Regions from separate parts of the Amycolatopsis sp. NPDC057786 genome, predicted to be linked through region 1. Evidence: riboswitches for the same ligand, from Rfam matches in the RefSeq annotation. Region 1 holds a riboswitch; the other holds the start of a gene.
The links. Region 1 has a riboswitch for S-adenosylmethionine ahead of ACFVM3_RS30450 (aminotransferase class V-fold PLP-dependent enzyme). Riboswitches for the same ligand answer to the same signal wherever they lie in the genome.

Region 1 (7,304 bases):
TGCTCGGCGCGCTCGGGGTGGAGATCGGTGGCGGTCGCCGGCCTATGCTGCGCGACTGTCTGGATTGGACGGTCCGGCGTGATCATCTGGCGGGCCGGTTCCCCGCGGCGTTACTGTCCCACGGTGTGAGCGCCGGCTGGTTGTCCCGTGAGGGCAACCGCGCGGTGAAAGTCCTGCCCGCGGCGGAAAAACCGTTCGCGGAGCTCGGCGTGGACCTGGTGGCCCTGCGCAGTCCCTAATGGACAGTCTGTAACACAGGCGATCCGGACGCTTTTCGACCGGTACACGGACGAGTGACGAGCACCGCCTCACTATTCTGGAGCCCTCACGGCGACCGGAACGGGAGGCGACATGGAGCAACTCCCGCTCATCCTCGGCACCGGTGGCGCCGTACTGCTCGTCGCCGTGATCGCCGTCCGGGTGTCGATCCGGGTCGGCCTTCCTTCGCTGCTGCTGTACCTGGGGATGGGGGTCCTGCTCGGCGAGGCCGGGTTCGGCATCCAGTACGACAACCCCGAGCTCACCCAGTCGCTCGGCCTCGCCGCGCTGGTGATGATCCTGTCCGAAGGTGGCCTCACCACCCGGTGGTCAGCCGTGAAACCCTCGCTGGGCATCGGAATCGCACTGTCCACAGTGGCCGTGGTGGTGAGTATCGCGGTCACCGGCGCCGCCCTGCACTGGTTGCTGGGCCTGGACTGGCGGATGGCGTTGCTGTGGGGCGCGGTACTGGCCTCGACCGACGCCGCCGCGGTCTTCTCGGTGCTGAGATCCGCGGGGATCGGCAAGCGGCTCGTCGGCGCGCTGGAGATCGAGTCGGGGATCAACGACGCCCCGGCCTACATCGCCGTCGTCGTCCTCGCCGAGGGGACGACCATCGACTGGTCGCTGCCGCTGCTGGTGGTCTACGAACTCGCCGCCGGGCTGGTGATCGGCCTGGCCTTCGGCTGGGGCGGCGCGTTCGCGCTGCGCAGGGCGGCGCTTCCCGCCACCGGCCTGTACCCGCTGGCCACGGTCGCGGTGTGTGTCGTGGCGTATTCGAGCGGGCAGCTCGCCCACGCGTCGGGCCTGCTCGCCACCTACGTCGCGGCCCTGGTGCTGGGGAACTCGAAGCTGCCGCACCGCTCGGACACGCTGTCCTTCGCCGAAGGGCTCGGCTGGCTCGCGCAGATCGGCCTGTTCGTGCTGCTCGGCTTGTTCGCCTCGCCGAGCAGGATCTTCGAAAGCCTGGTCCAAGGCCTGGTCGCGGGTGCGGTCGTGCTGCTGCTCGCGCGCCCGCTGTCGGTGCTGCTGTCGGCGCTGCCGTTCAAGATCCCCTGGCGAGAACAGGTGTTCCTGTCCTGGGCCGGGCTGCGCGGGGCGGTCCCGATCGTGCTCGCGCTGATCCCGCTGTCGTCCGGCGTGCCGGGCGCGCAGGAGCTGGTCGACGCGGTGTTCGTGCTGGTCATCGTGCTGACGCTGCTCCAAGGGGCGACGCTGACCCCGCTCGCGAGAGTGCTCGGGCTCGCGCAGCATGCCCAGGCGCACGAGATCGACGTCGACTCCGCGCCGCTCGACGAGATGGGCGCGGAACTCCTGCAGGTCCGGATCAACACCGGATCGAAGATGCACGGCGTCTACCTGGCCGAACTGCGGCTGCCGGTGGGGGCGACGATCAGCCTCCTCGTCCGCGACGGCTCCGGCTTCACGCCGAACAAGAACACCAGGCTCCAGGAACGCGACCAGTTACTCGTCGTGACCACCGTCGAGGCCCGTGACGCGGCCGAACGACGCCTGCGGGCCGTCGACCGTGCGGGGCGCCTCGCCAGGTGGAAGGGCGAATCCGGCCAGTAGGTCACGAACCGGCACCAGCTGTTCGTCGGTTGATCTCAGAAACTTCTTCCCTTTTGTACTCCTTTTGGATTACTTTCCCCGCAATCGACTCCATCGAATGGGTGAGTGTCACGGGGTAAGGAGTACGCAAGGTGACGAAACTTCCTGTGCGGTTCGCCGGTCTGGGGGTCACTGCCGCACTCGTCGGAGTGGTTCTCGCCGCTCCGACGGCGACCGCGGCCGGGGCCTTTCCCGCCTTCGGGCTGCCCTTCGACGCGGGCCAGTCGGTCTACTCGGCGGGGATCCACTCGGACAACGGGACGTCCGGGGTGAAGAACGCCATCGACTTCAGCCCCGGGGACAAGACCGTTCGCGCCCCGTTGGCCGGCACGGTCCGGATCCAGCACTGTTCCGGCGGCGACTGGGTGACCGTCGACCACGACGGCGGCTGGCGGACCGGGTACTACCACCTGGAGGGGATTTCGGTCATCGACGGCCAGAAGGTCGCCACGGGCGACGCTCTCGGCCGGACCGGCAACGCGCTGCCCTGTGGTGGCAGCAGCACCGGCGCCCACGTGCACTTCACCCTGTGGACCCTGCCCGCGGCCGCCGCGCAGGGCGGCGACTCGCGCGACTTCGGGGTCGGCGCGGGCAACTGGAACGGCCTGTCCTACGACGAGGTCTCGACCAAGATCGCCGAGGCCTACGGCGAGGCCGTCGACGGCAAGACCTTCGGCGGCTGGCAGTTCACCGCGGGCACCGATCAGTACTCGGGGACCGCGACCGAGATCTCCTCCCGCGCGACCGTCCCGCTGCCCGGCCGATTCCGGGTCTGACCTGCCGTTGCCCGGCGCGGCGCGGCGCCGGGCAGCGGTTCTTCCCGCTTGCGGAACACGTGAGCGGCGTCTCAAGATGCGGACGAGGGCTGGCTCGATCGCCCGCCCATCCGCTAACTTCGTTCCTAGGTCACGAGTGTCAGCGTCAAGCCCCGGCTAGCTGACCGGCAACCCTCCTACCGCGGTGGGGTGCCCCGGGTGAGGACCTGGCTCGTCGCGTGGTGCGACGGGCAAGCGCGGGATCCTCGTCGGGTCCCCTGACCCGGAGGATGACGATGACCCTCGCTCTCGAACGCACCGTTTCCGCTGAAACCGTTGCCACGCACCAAATCCCGGCGGTCGCGGGTGCCGAACTGCGGGTTCCGCTGGTCACCGGCGGCGACATCGGCTACGCCAACCTCGATCACGCGGCGAGCGCCCCCTGTCTGGACAAGGTCCGTTCCGCGGTCGACGAATTCCTGCCGTGGTACGCCAGCGTGCACCGCGGCGCCGGGTTCGCTTCGCAGGTCTCGACCAAGCTTTACGAGCGCACGCGCGGAATCCTGCGCGATTTCGTGGACGCGCGATCGACCGACACCGTCGTGTTCACCCGCAACACCACCGATTCCTTCAACCTTCTCGCGCGCAGCCTGCCGAAGCACACGTCCGTCGTCGTGTTCGACACCGAGCACCACGCCGCGCTGCTGCCGTGGAAGGGACCGAACGTCCGCCGGATCGAAACCCCGCGGACCCGTCTCGCCGCGGTGTCCGCTGTGGACGAAGCGCTCGCGGACTGCCCGCAGGGACCGCGGCTCGTGGTGCTCACCGGTGCGTCCAACGTGACCGGGGAACTGTTGCCCGTCAAGGAGATCGCGGCCGTCGCACGGCGGCACGGCGCCCGGATCGCGCTCGACGCGGCACAGCTCGCGCCGCACCGGAAGATCTCGGTGCGCGAACTGGACGTCGACTACGTCGCGCTGTCGGGGCACAAGTTGTACGCGCCTTTCGGGGCCGGCGCGCTGATCGGCCGCGCCGACTGGCTGCGCGCGGCTCAGCCGTACCTCGCCGGTGGCGGCGCGACGAAACTCGTCACTCGTGACTCCGTGGTCTGGAACTCCGGTCCCGAGCGGCACGAAGCCGGTTCGCCCAACACCGTCGGCGTCTACGCGCTCGGCGTCGCCTGCGAGACCCTGGCCGCGAACTGGGACGGGATCGTCGCCCACGAGGAGGAACTGCTGGCGCGCCTGCGTCGCGGCCTCGCCGCGATCCCCGGATTCGCCGAACTGCGGCTGTTCGACGCGCCGGTCGACCGGGTCGGCACGCTCAGCTTCGTCGTCGACGGCTTCGACCCGGGCTGGCTCGCAGCGGTGCTTTCCGCGGAGTACGGCATCGGCGTGCGGGACGGCGCGTTCTGCGCACACGTGGCGACGAAGCGGCTGATCGCCGTGGCCGGTTCGACGGGGCAGCAGGCCGTGCGGGTCAGCCTCGGGCTCGGCAGCACCACCGAGCATGTGGACCGGCTCGTCCTGGCGCTGCGCCAGATCGTCGCCCGCGGGGCGCGCTGGCGGTACGAGAAGCCGGAGGGCCGCTGGGTGCCGGAGAACGATCCGCGGGAGCTTCCCCCGTTCTGCGCCTGACCCACTACCCTCACCCCGCATGGGGAACGAGCGACCGCGTTACTGGTTTCCGCTGGCGTTGCTGGGGTTCGCTCAGCTGCTGGTGGTGGCTTTCGGCGGGATGTGGTCCGGGGGCTGGTTCGCCTACGCGCCCGCCGGTGAACGACATTCGTTCGGGTACGTGGGCTTCCACGGTGTGGAGATGAGCCGCGAGACCGCGGCCGCGCTGGACATGCCGTTCGACATCGCCGGCCGGAACGACGGCTGGCTGTTCGCCGTCCTCGCGGTCTACTTCGGCACGGTGCTGTTCTACGCCTTCCGGACGAAGACCCTGCGCTGGTGGAAGGTCGCCGCGATCGCGCTCGGCGGACTGGTCGTCATCGTGCTGGCGGATCTGGTCGCTTACTGGGAACTCGAACTCGACGGCGACACCCGGAGCGCGATCCTGCTGACGCTCGGCCTTGCCGGGCTCGCCTGGCTGGAGCGCAGCGTGCTGGTGCTGGTCGTGGCCGCGGCGTTCGTGCTCTGCGCGGTCGTGCTCGCCCAAGGACAGCTCGCGCTCGTGCTTTCGTCGCTGGTCGTGCTCGCCGGGGCGTTCGCGGCCCTGCTGCGCAGGCCGAAGACGGCCGCCGAGGAGTCCTGAACACGCTCAGTGGACAATAGGGCGGTGAGTACTGAGCCCGAAACGGCGCCACCGTCGCCACCGCTGCCCAAGAAGCGCGTCGCCGTGGTGTTCGCCGTCGCCGCGGTGCTGTGGGGGATCGACCTCCTCACCAAGCAGATCGCCGTGTCCACGCTGGAGGGCAAGCAGCCGGTCGAGTTTCTCGGCGGGCTCGTGTACTTCCAGCTGGTGCGCAACCCCGGTGCCGCCTTCTCGATGGCGACCGGGCTGACCTGGGTGCTCGCGCTGGTCGCGATCGCCGTCGTGATCGCCATCGTCTGGCTGTCCCGGCGGCTGCGCTCGGTCGGCTGGGCCATCGGCCTCGGCCTGGTGCTGGCGGGCGCGCTCGGCAATCTGACCGACCGGATCTTCCGCGCCCCCGGCCCGCTGCAGGGGCATGTGGTCGACATGATCTCCGCGTTCGCGCCGAACGGGCAAGGCTGGGCGATCTTCAACGTCGCCGACTCCGCGATCTGTGTCGGCGGCGTGCTCATCGTGATCCTTTCCCTGCTGGGCAAGGACTACGATGGAACGTCTACAAAGGACAAAAAGAAGGCGGCGAGCGAATGAGCGCGCGGATGTTGCCCGTTCCCGACGGGCTCGACGGTATGCGCGTCGACGCGGGACTGGCGAAACTACTGGGGCTTTCCCGCACGGTCGTGGCGGAGCTGGCCGAATCCGGCGAGGTCCTCCTCGACGGCAGGCCGGCCGGGAAATCGGACCGGCTCACCGCCGGCGGACTGCTCGAAGTGACGCTGCCCGATCCCGCCTCGGCCATCGAGGTCGTCGCGGAACCCGTCGAAGGCATGAAGATCCTGCATGACGACGACGACATCGTGGTGATCTCGAAGCCGGTCGGCGTCGCCGTGCACCCGAGCCCCGGCTGGACCGGGCCGACCGTCGTCGGCGGGCTCGCCGCCGCCGGGCTGCGCATCGCGACCTCGGGCGCCGCCGAACGCCAGGGCGTCGTGCACCGGCTGGACGCGGGCACCACCGGCGTGATGGTCGTGGCGAAGAGCGAGCACGCGTACACCGTGCTGAAGCGCGCGTTCAAGGAGCGCACCGTCGACAAGGGCTACCACGCCATCGTGCAGGGCCACCCGGACCCGACACGCGGCACCATCGACGCGCCGATCGACCGGCACCCCCGGCACGACTACAAGTTCGCCGTCGTCCAGGGCGGGCGGCCCAGCGTGACGCACTACGAGGTCGTCGAGGCCTTTCGTGCCGCGTCGCTGGCGCAGATCAAACTGGAGACCGGGCGCACGCACCAGATCCGTGTGCACTTCTCGGCGCTCAAGCATCCGTGCGTCGGCGACCTGACCTACGGCGCCGACCCGGTGCTGGCGCGCAAGCTCGGGCTTTCCCGGCAGTGGCTGCACGCGAAGACGCTCGGCTTCGCCCACCCGTCCGACGGGCGCTGGGTCGAGTTCGAGTCGGAGTACCCCGACGACCTGGCCAACGCGCTCCGGATCCTGCAGGACGAGAACTAGCCCCGTTCCGCGTGCTGGCCGCGGCGCACCCGAGTACATGAAGGCCCCCTTCCTTGCGCCCAGCTCCGTGAAGGACCCCTTCATGTACTTGAGGAGGACGGGGGTCGGTATCCGGCTAGTCGCGAAGGGGCCGGTTGTCTCGGCTGAGCTGCGTCAACGGGCCTTCACGTGCGACAGTTGTGACGTGTGGGGTTTCTGTGACTGTTGAGGCCTTCACGGACCCTCGCGTGCCAGTGCCGCGGCCCGCGCGCGTCAGTCCTCGATCGACCAGGTCAGCGTGCGCTCGTCCGGCTCGGGCCGTGGCGACCAGCGCACGGCGACCACGCGGGTCGAGTCCGGCAGCACGTAGACGGTGTGCCCACCCAGGGTCTCCCCTGGCCGGACGCCGATCTTGTGCGGCGGCCGCGACGTCAGCGAGACCGGCGCCTTCGCGATCGGCTTGCCGTCCGCGGTGAGCAGTTCGAGGTAGTTGTCCGGCAGCGACACGAACGGGATGTTCCCGCGGTTGGTGATCTCGGTGTGCACCACGACCGACCGTTCCCCGGCTTCCAGCGAGTAGCCCGCGGCGCTGAACAGGTAGTCCGCCGGGTCCTGGACCTCGAGCAGCTGGACGGTGAGCTGCTCGCCCTCCAGGCCCTGGGTCTCCATCACGTCACCGGTCCGGCCCTTCTTGCCCTCCGGCGCGGCCTGCGGCGTGACCTGCTGTTCGTCGCCGCGCGCCCAGGACGCGGTCTGCGGGACTCCCCAGGTGCTCATCACCGGGTCGGCGGGCGCCATCGGGGGCGGCGCGAACTGCTGCTGCGGCGGGACGGGCGGCCGCGGAGGCGGCGCCATCGGCTGGCGCACCGGCGCCGACGGCGGGCCGGGGTAGCGGCCCGACGGCGTGCCGTGCACGTTGTACGCGCCCGAC
Region 2 (7,304 bases), on a different contig from region 1:
GCCAGCCTCGCCCGCTCGGCCCGCGCGAAGATCCAGTCGGCGTATCCGCCTTCGTACTGTTCGACGCGACCGTTGGCGACCTCCCAGGTCACACTCGCGACCGTGTCGAGGAACCACCGGTCGTGGGTGACGACAACGACCGCGATCTTGCGGTTGAGCAGGTGATCCGCGAGCCAGCGCACGCCTTCGACGTCGAGATGGTTGGTCGGCTCGTCGAGGACCACGAGGTCCAGTTCACCGGTGAGGGCGGCCGCCAGCGCCACCCGGCGGCGTTCGCCACCGGACAGGTTCGCCGTTTCCTTGTCGATGCCGAGAGCGGTGATGCCCAGACCATCCATAATGGATCGGACTCGCGCGTCGGCGGCCCACTCGTGCTCCGCGCCGTAGCGCTCCAGCACGACGTCTCCGACCGTGCTGCCGTCGGGAAGTTCGGTCCGCTGGGTGACCACGGCCATCCGCAGGCCGCGGACTTGGCTGACGCGTCCCGTGTCCGGCTCGCTGATCCCCGCGAGGACCTCCAGCAGCGTCGTCTTCCCGCCCCCGTTGAGACCGACGACACCGATACGCTGCCCCTCCGCCACACCGAGCGAAACACCGTCGAGCAGCGGGCGCACCCCGAAGGACTTGCTCACCGACTCCAGGTTGACCAAGTTGGCCATGCCTCAGCCGATCCTTTCCAAAAGCTCGCACCACAAACGAATTAGTCGGTGTCCATCTCGGACACCCTCATGCGTGCACCCGAGGCGGCGACGGCCGCGGCGCGTCGTCGCCGCCGACCAGCCGGGCTCCGGGTACCGGACCGTGCGCGACGCGCACCGTGCGACAGACACCCGCGCCGGACAGCTCCGCGGCCACCTCGACGGCCGACTGGGCATCCGCGCACAGGAAGGCACAGGTCGGCCCGGATCCGGACACGGTGCCGGCGAGCGCGCCCGCGTTGACCCCCGCCCTCAACGTGCGGCGCAGCCCTGGACGCAACGAGACAGCGGCCGCCTGCAAATCATTGCCGAGAAGCAGCGCCAGCTGCCGTGGGTCGCCGGATGCCAGCGCCTCCACCACCGGAGTGTGCGAGCCGATTCGCGGCGGGCTGCCCTCTTCACGCAACTTGTCCAGCTCGCCGAACACCCGCGGAGTCGAAAGCCCACGCTGATCGAAGGCCAGGACCCAGTGGAAGGTGTGCCTCGACAAGACCGGCACCAGCTGCTCGCCTCGGCCGGTGCCCAGCGCCGTCCCGCCGTAGAGCGCGAAAGGAACATCGCTACCGAGCTTCGCGGCGATACCCGCCAGTTCATCCCGGGAGATGTCGAGTTTCCAAAGCGACGCGAGCCCCACCAGCGTCGCGGCCGCGTCGGCACTGCCACCGGCCATCCCACCCGCGACCGGGATGCCTTTGCGCAGCACGACTCTGACCTTGGACTCGCCGTCCGCCTTACCGACATGGGCCGCCAACGCCTGCGCCGCCTTCCAGGCGAGGTTGTTGGCTCCTGTCGGTACGGAACCTTCACCTTCGCCGTAGACCTCGACGCCCGGGTCCTCGGTGACCGCGACAGTCACCTCGTCGGTCAGCGAAAGCGCCTGGAACACGGTCACCAGCTCGTGGTAACCGTCCGGGCGTACGTCTCCGACCGACAGGTGCAGGTTGACCTTGGCGGGAACCCTGACGGTCACTGGGGGCGGTACGACGGCGAGCACGCGTCAAGCCTACGTGGCCGCTCCACTTGCGCTGTCACCAGGAGAAAGAGAATGGACGGGTCAAACACGAACGGGCCGCCCCGGACGAGGTTCGTCCTGAGCGGCCCGTTCGTGGAGAAATCAGGCGGCGACACCCTGCGGTCCGCGGACCGGATGGGTCACGTGGCCGCCACGTTCGGCGATCCAGGCGAGCGCCGCGTCCGCGCGCTCACCACGCACCCCGAGGCGGAACCGGCCGACCGGCGTGTCGCCGATCCGGGTCAGGCCGCCCCCGATGGTGGCGAGCTCGACGTCGAAGCGACCGGCCGCCTCCGGCAGCAGCGCACCGACCGAGGCGAAGCCGACGAGCACGACGTCCACCGCGCGGTCGTACTTCGAGGCCTGTGCCCGCCCGGTTTCGATGGCGGGAAGCAGCGCCTGCGCGGTCCGGCTGTTCGGGTCGGAGACCAGGTCGAGCACGGTTCCGCGTTCGATGATCGCGCCGGCCTCCAGAACCGCGACGTCGTCGCAGACACGGCGGACCACGCCGGCGTCGGGGGTCGTGAGCAGCACGGTGACGCCGAGCTCGGCGCGCGCCCGGTCGAGCACGGTCAGGACCGCACCGGACTCCTCGGGCTGCACGCCCGCGGTCGGGTCGTCGGCCAGGAGCACGGACGGCCCGGCAGCCAGAGCTTTGGCGATGGCCACCCGGCGCAGCTGCCCCGCCGACAGGTCGCCCGGTCGCTGCCCCGCACGAGGGGTGAGCCCGACCAGATCGAGCAGATTGCCGACCCGGGTGCGGCGCTGCGGCCCGTCAAGGCCGAGCTGCTCGAGCGGCGAAGCGATGTTGCCGGCAATGGTGCGTTCGGCGAGCAATTCCGGCTTGGTGCTCACGACTCCGACCTGGCGCCGGATTTCGCGGAGCCGACGTCCGTCGAGTGTCCCGGTGTTGAGGCCGTCGAGACGAACGACGCCTCGGTCGGGACGCTCCTGAAGACCGATGCACCGAGCGAGAGTCGATTTGCCGGAGCCCGCCGGACCGACGACTCCGAACAGCGAGCCGGCTTGGATGTCCACGCTCACATCGCGCAGTGCGACGACAGGGTTTCCGTTGAGGGGAAAGGACTTGGACAGGTTTTCGACAGTGATCACGAAGGGCTCCATGCACATGGGGCGCTGCATCTTTCGAGCGCGCCAACCGTCACCGAGTAACCGTCCGGGAACGGACGGAATCAGAGATAAGGGGAAAGACTCAGGCAGTAACGGTGGAGCGTCGACACGCACTTACCGTGCGGCGACCTTCATCGACGACACGTCGCCTGGTCAGCAGGAGCGGGTGGGTGACCCTGTTCATTAGGCACAGCCTCCATCGGTCCTGGCTGTAGCACCTGCCCTGTGGAGGGTGGTTGCTGCGACTTCGGCGAGCCAGGTCTCTCAGTCGCTCGGGATGGCTCATTGAGTAAAACCGATCCCACCGGATGAAAGCAAGCGCGTAGGCGCAGATCACACGTCCGGCCGCGTCCATCATACAGGATGGGTTGCCCATATTCTGAGATGCTCATGGATCTCTCAAGCTCTCAATTGGGGCGCTGCCTGCTAAGACGAGTCCGCCCTTGTCGAGAATCACGCGGCCGCACAGCCTCGGCCTGCCGCCGTTCGCGCGGCTTCGGTCACACCTGCGACAGGTGGTCAGCTCGCGGCCGCGGCGATCCGGGCGAACTGATGAACGTCCAGCTGCTCCCCGCGGGTCTTGGGGTCGATACCCGCCTTTTCGAGCAATTCCCCCGCGCGTTCGGCGGAACCGGCCCACGACGCCAACGCGGCACGCAAGGTCTTCCGCCGTTGCGAGAAGGCGGCGTCGACGACCGCGAACAACCGCTCCCGATCCACGGACGAGACCACGTCGCCCCGTTCGAACGCGACCAAGGCGGAGTCGACGTTCGGAACGGGCCAGAACACCGCCCGGGGCACCGCAGCGACCTTGCGCGTCTTCCCGTACCAGGCGAGCTTGACGCTGGGCACGCCGTAAGTCCGGCTTCCCGGCCCCGCCGCCATCCTGTCCGCGACTTCGGTCTGGACCATTACGAGACCGCTGGCCAGCGACGGCAGTTCGGCGAGCAGGTGGAGCACGACGGGAACGGCGACGTTGTACGGCAGGTTCGCGACGAGCGCCGTCGGCCGTGCGGGCAGATCGTCCGCGGTGATCCGCAATGCGTCCGCGCCGACGACCGTCAGCCTTTCGCCCCCGCCTCGTTCGGCCACGGTGCTCGGCAGCCGCCCCGCCAGGACAAGATCGATCTCGACCGCGACGACCTCGGCGCCGGTCGCGAGCAATCCGAGTGTCAGCGAGCCGAGGCCCGGCCCGACCTCCAGGACGACGTCCCCTTCACCAATCCCCGAGAGGTCGACGATGCGGCGCACAGTGTTGGGATCGTGCACGAAGTTCTGGCCGAGCTTCTTGGTCGGACGTACGTCCAGCTCGGCCGCCAGCGCCCTGATTTCCGCAGGACCGAGCAGTTCAGTCACCCGACGATCGTAACCAGGTCCGATAAGCCACGATTGGCCGGTGGACGACGTCGTACTCGATGGAGAAAAAGTCCGGCTGCGCGACTGGCGCCCGTCAGACCTCGAGCCTCTCCTCTACCTACTCGATCCCGCGCGGCCTTGGCACGAAACGAACGGGCCCTACTTCGGCACCCCGACCATGGCCGCCGCCGAATCCACGGCGCGCGAACTCACCACGATCAAGTCCGATCCGCCCGATCCTCGTACCAGCCTCGCCGTGTGCGATCTGAGGGACGGAAGACTGATCGGCCGGGTCAGCTGGTACTGGGAAAGCAGACAGACCGACTGGCGGCGGATGGGGCTGGTCATCTACGACGAGCGGTATTGGGGCGGCGGGTTCGGCACCGAGGCCTTGCGCATGTGGACGACCTACTTGTTCTCCCGCACCGACGCACTCCGCCTGGACTTCGCCACGTTCTCGGGTAACCCGGGAATGATCGCCGTCGGGCGACGGCTTGGCTTCATCGAGGAAGGCCGGTTCCGGCGCGCCCGCCGCTGGTCCGGCGGCGTCCACGACGCCGTCGTCTACGGGGTACTCCGCGAGGAGTGGGACCGGATGCATCACCAGGGGAAGGGGCCGGCCTGATCCCGCCCCAACCATCCGTACGGCTTTCCGAAGCGACACGCATCCCACTCAAGTGTGATCGGCGCAGGTTCGCGCCGCCGGAGCGTGATGATCATCCACCCGATCGATACCGTGCATTCGTTCGAATCTGCCTCGACAATCGAGGGATGACCAGCACAAACATTCCCAAGGCCTTCCCGCTCAACCTGCCGGAAGGTGACGCCGAACTGCTCCTCGACGAGTTGCAGACGCGGCTACGCGAAGGGCGACGTCTTGTCGCCGAAGTCGGCCAGATCCTGGCCGAGATCGAGTCACGTGGTGTCCGTGAGCTCTACGGACACAACTCGATCGCCGTCTTCTACGAACATGTGGCCCGGGTGCCTCGGGCAGAGGCCCAGAGAGTGACCGGCAGAGCGCTGGCGCTCAATTCGAGACGGGCGCGCGACGGCACGTCGATCGACCCCGTCGCGCCCCTGACCGGTACCGCGGCCACCACCGGCGCGCTTGCCGAGGCCAGCATCGACCGGATCGTCACGGTCATGAAGCGGCTGCCCGAGCACGTCACCGCGAGCGCACGCCTCGAGGCCGAGGAGGGCTTGGTCGAGCTCGCCCGCGTCGCGAGACCGCGCGACGTCACGGTGGCGGGCACAGAACTGCTCGCACAACTGGACCCGGATGGAAAACCCAAAGACGACCCCGCTCCGCAAAGGCGGCGGAGCGAGTTCTGGTTACGCCAGAAACGAACCGGCCGTTGGGATATGCGCGGCGACCTCGATGCCGAGACAGGCGCCCGCCTGAACGCGCTCCTGGTGCCGCGGGCCTATCCGGTCCCCGATGGAGAAGCCGACGATCGTTCGCCTGCCGGAAGGCGTGGTGACGCGTTCACGGAGATAGTCGAGCTCGCGGAAACCGGCCCGGACATCCCCTTGCCCCGGACGAGCTCAGAGAAGGTCGCCAAGCAGCCTCAGGCCGCCGAACCCGCCGAGGAGCCCGTAAACCGTCCCAGGCCCGCCCAGGCGCCGCCTCAGGGCCGCCAAAGCCCGCCTCGCGGTGGTGGTGCGCGAGAACCGTCCAGGAACGTGGCCCACATACGGCCTGCGCGCTGGTGGGCGAGGCTCTCGAGACCGAGAGCCGGGAACCCGACTCAGCCTCCGAAGCCCCTAACGGCCTGAAGGCCGCCTTGCGGGCGAACCCGCACGGCGACCTTCAGGAAAGGAGAATGATCTGGCGTCAGGCCTTCTTGCCACAGTGCGGCCAAGCGCCGTAACCGCCACGGTCCTCGCGGACCTTCTCGGCGACAGCGATCTGCTGGGCCTTGCTGGCCTGGTGCGGGTACGCGGCGTACTGGTCGCCACCGTAGGCGTCCCAGGTGCTCTTGTTGAACTGCAGGCCGCCGTAGTAGCCGTTGCCGGTGTTGGCGGACCAGTTGCCGGTCGACTCGCACTGCGCGATGCGGTCCCAGGCGCCGGCGTCTCCGATGACCGGATCGGCGGGCTTCTTAGTACCGACCTTGACGATCTTGGGCTTGGCCTCGGTGAGGACCTCCTCCGAGACCTTCTCGCGGCCGACCTCTTTGCCGTTGCGCTTGGTGACCTTGTAGGTCACGGTCTTCTCGCCGGGGGTACCCGGGTCCTCGACCTTGGTCTTGCCCTTTTCGAGGTTCGGGTCGTCGACCTTCTGCTCGGGCGGCGCGATCGTCTCGTTCTGCTTGACCATGGTGACGCCGGTCCGGCTGATGTGGACCTCGGCGCCGTCGACCAGCTTGACGTCGAGACCGCCGACGGCCTCGTCGTCCGGGCCGAGGGTCATCCGGAGCTCACCGAGGAATTCCTTGGTGGTGACCGAGTTGGTCTGAACCTTGCGCGGTTCGTTCGCGCCGTCATAGACGGTGACGTTCTTGAGAGTCTTGACCTCGACGGTGGCACCTTCGAGTGGCAGCTCGCCATTCTGCGGGAGCGAGGTCCAGGTGCCGGCCTTGGCGAGGTCGGCTCGACCGAGCTGGTTCAGCGCGTCGCCGAGGTTGGTCGCGCGGACCCAGGACTCCTGCTGCGGTGCGCCGTCGACGATCAGGTTGAGCTTGCGACCGCGCTCCAGCTTGATGACGCCGCCGTCGCCCACCTCGGCCTGAGGCGAGGGCGAGAGCGAGTCGTGCGCGCCGACCGAGAGGCCGGCGTCTTCGAGGACCTCGCCGACGGTGTCGCCGAAGCTGTGGACGGTCTGCTGCTTGCCGTCGACGTCGAGCGTGACACTCTTGTTCATCGCCATCGCGGCCGCGCCGCCACCGCCGAGGGTGAGCAGCACCGCCATGACGGTTCCCTTGAGGAAACGCTTCTTCCAGACGCGGGTCGCGCTCGAGATGACCTCGTCCTTGGTCGCGGCCTTCATCGGCGCGCCCGCGGTGCGGTCCTCGGCCAGCTCGTCCGGGATGACGATCGGCGGGAGCATGGTGGTCTCGGCGCTGATGAGGCGGATCAGCTCGTCGACGTCGACGTTGATCTCGGCC

Region 2: linked by a shared signal. The riboswitch ahead of ACFVM3_RS04560 (methionine ABC transporter ATP-binding protein) and the one ahead of ACFVM3_RS30450 (aminotransferase class V-fold PLP-dependent enzyme) in region 1 are both predicted to bind S-adenosylmethionine.

Annotation. Positions count from the first base shown of each region.
Region 1 is NZ_JBHVKW010000077.1:28,203-35,506, reverse strand. Features, by position in the region: gene ACFVM3_RS30465 (ArsR/SmtB family transcription factor) at 1-239, shown strand, start outside; gene ACFVM3_RS30460 (potassium/proton antiporter) at 352-1,830, shown strand; gene ACFVM3_RS30455 (M23 family metallopeptidase) at 1,962-2,645, shown strand; SAM riboswitch class IV at 2,774-2,888, shown strand; gene ACFVM3_RS30450 (aminotransferase class V-fold PLP-dependent enzyme) at 2,921-4,261, shown strand; gene ACFVM3_RS30445 (hypothetical protein) at 4,281-4,883, shown strand; gene lspA (signal peptidase II) at 4,908-5,471, shown strand; gene ACFVM3_RS30435 (RluA family pseudouridine synthase) at 5,468-6,394, shown strand; gene ACFVM3_RS30430 (AsnC family protein) at 6,647-7,304, opposite strand, start outside.
Region 2 is NZ_JBHVKW010000004.1:91,719-99,022, reverse strand. Features, by position in the region: gene ACFVM3_RS04570 (ATP-binding cassette domain-containing protein) at 1-659, opposite strand, end outside; gene ACFVM3_RS04565 (4-(cytidine 5'-diphospho)-2-C-methyl-D-erythritol kinase) at 727-1,692, opposite strand; gene ACFVM3_RS04560 (methionine ABC transporter ATP-binding protein) at 1,813-2,823, opposite strand; SAM riboswitch class I at 3,035-3,125, opposite strand; gene rsmA (16S rRNA (adenine(1518)-N(6)/adenine(1519)-N(6))-dimethyltransferase RsmA) at 3,361-4,197, opposite strand; gene ACFVM3_RS04550 (GNAT family N-acetyltransferase) at 4,238-4,822, shown strand; gene ACFVM3_RS04545 (DUF222 domain-containing protein) at 4,969-5,973, shown strand; gene ACFVM3_RS04540 (transglycosylase family protein) at 6,032-7,304, opposite strand, start outside.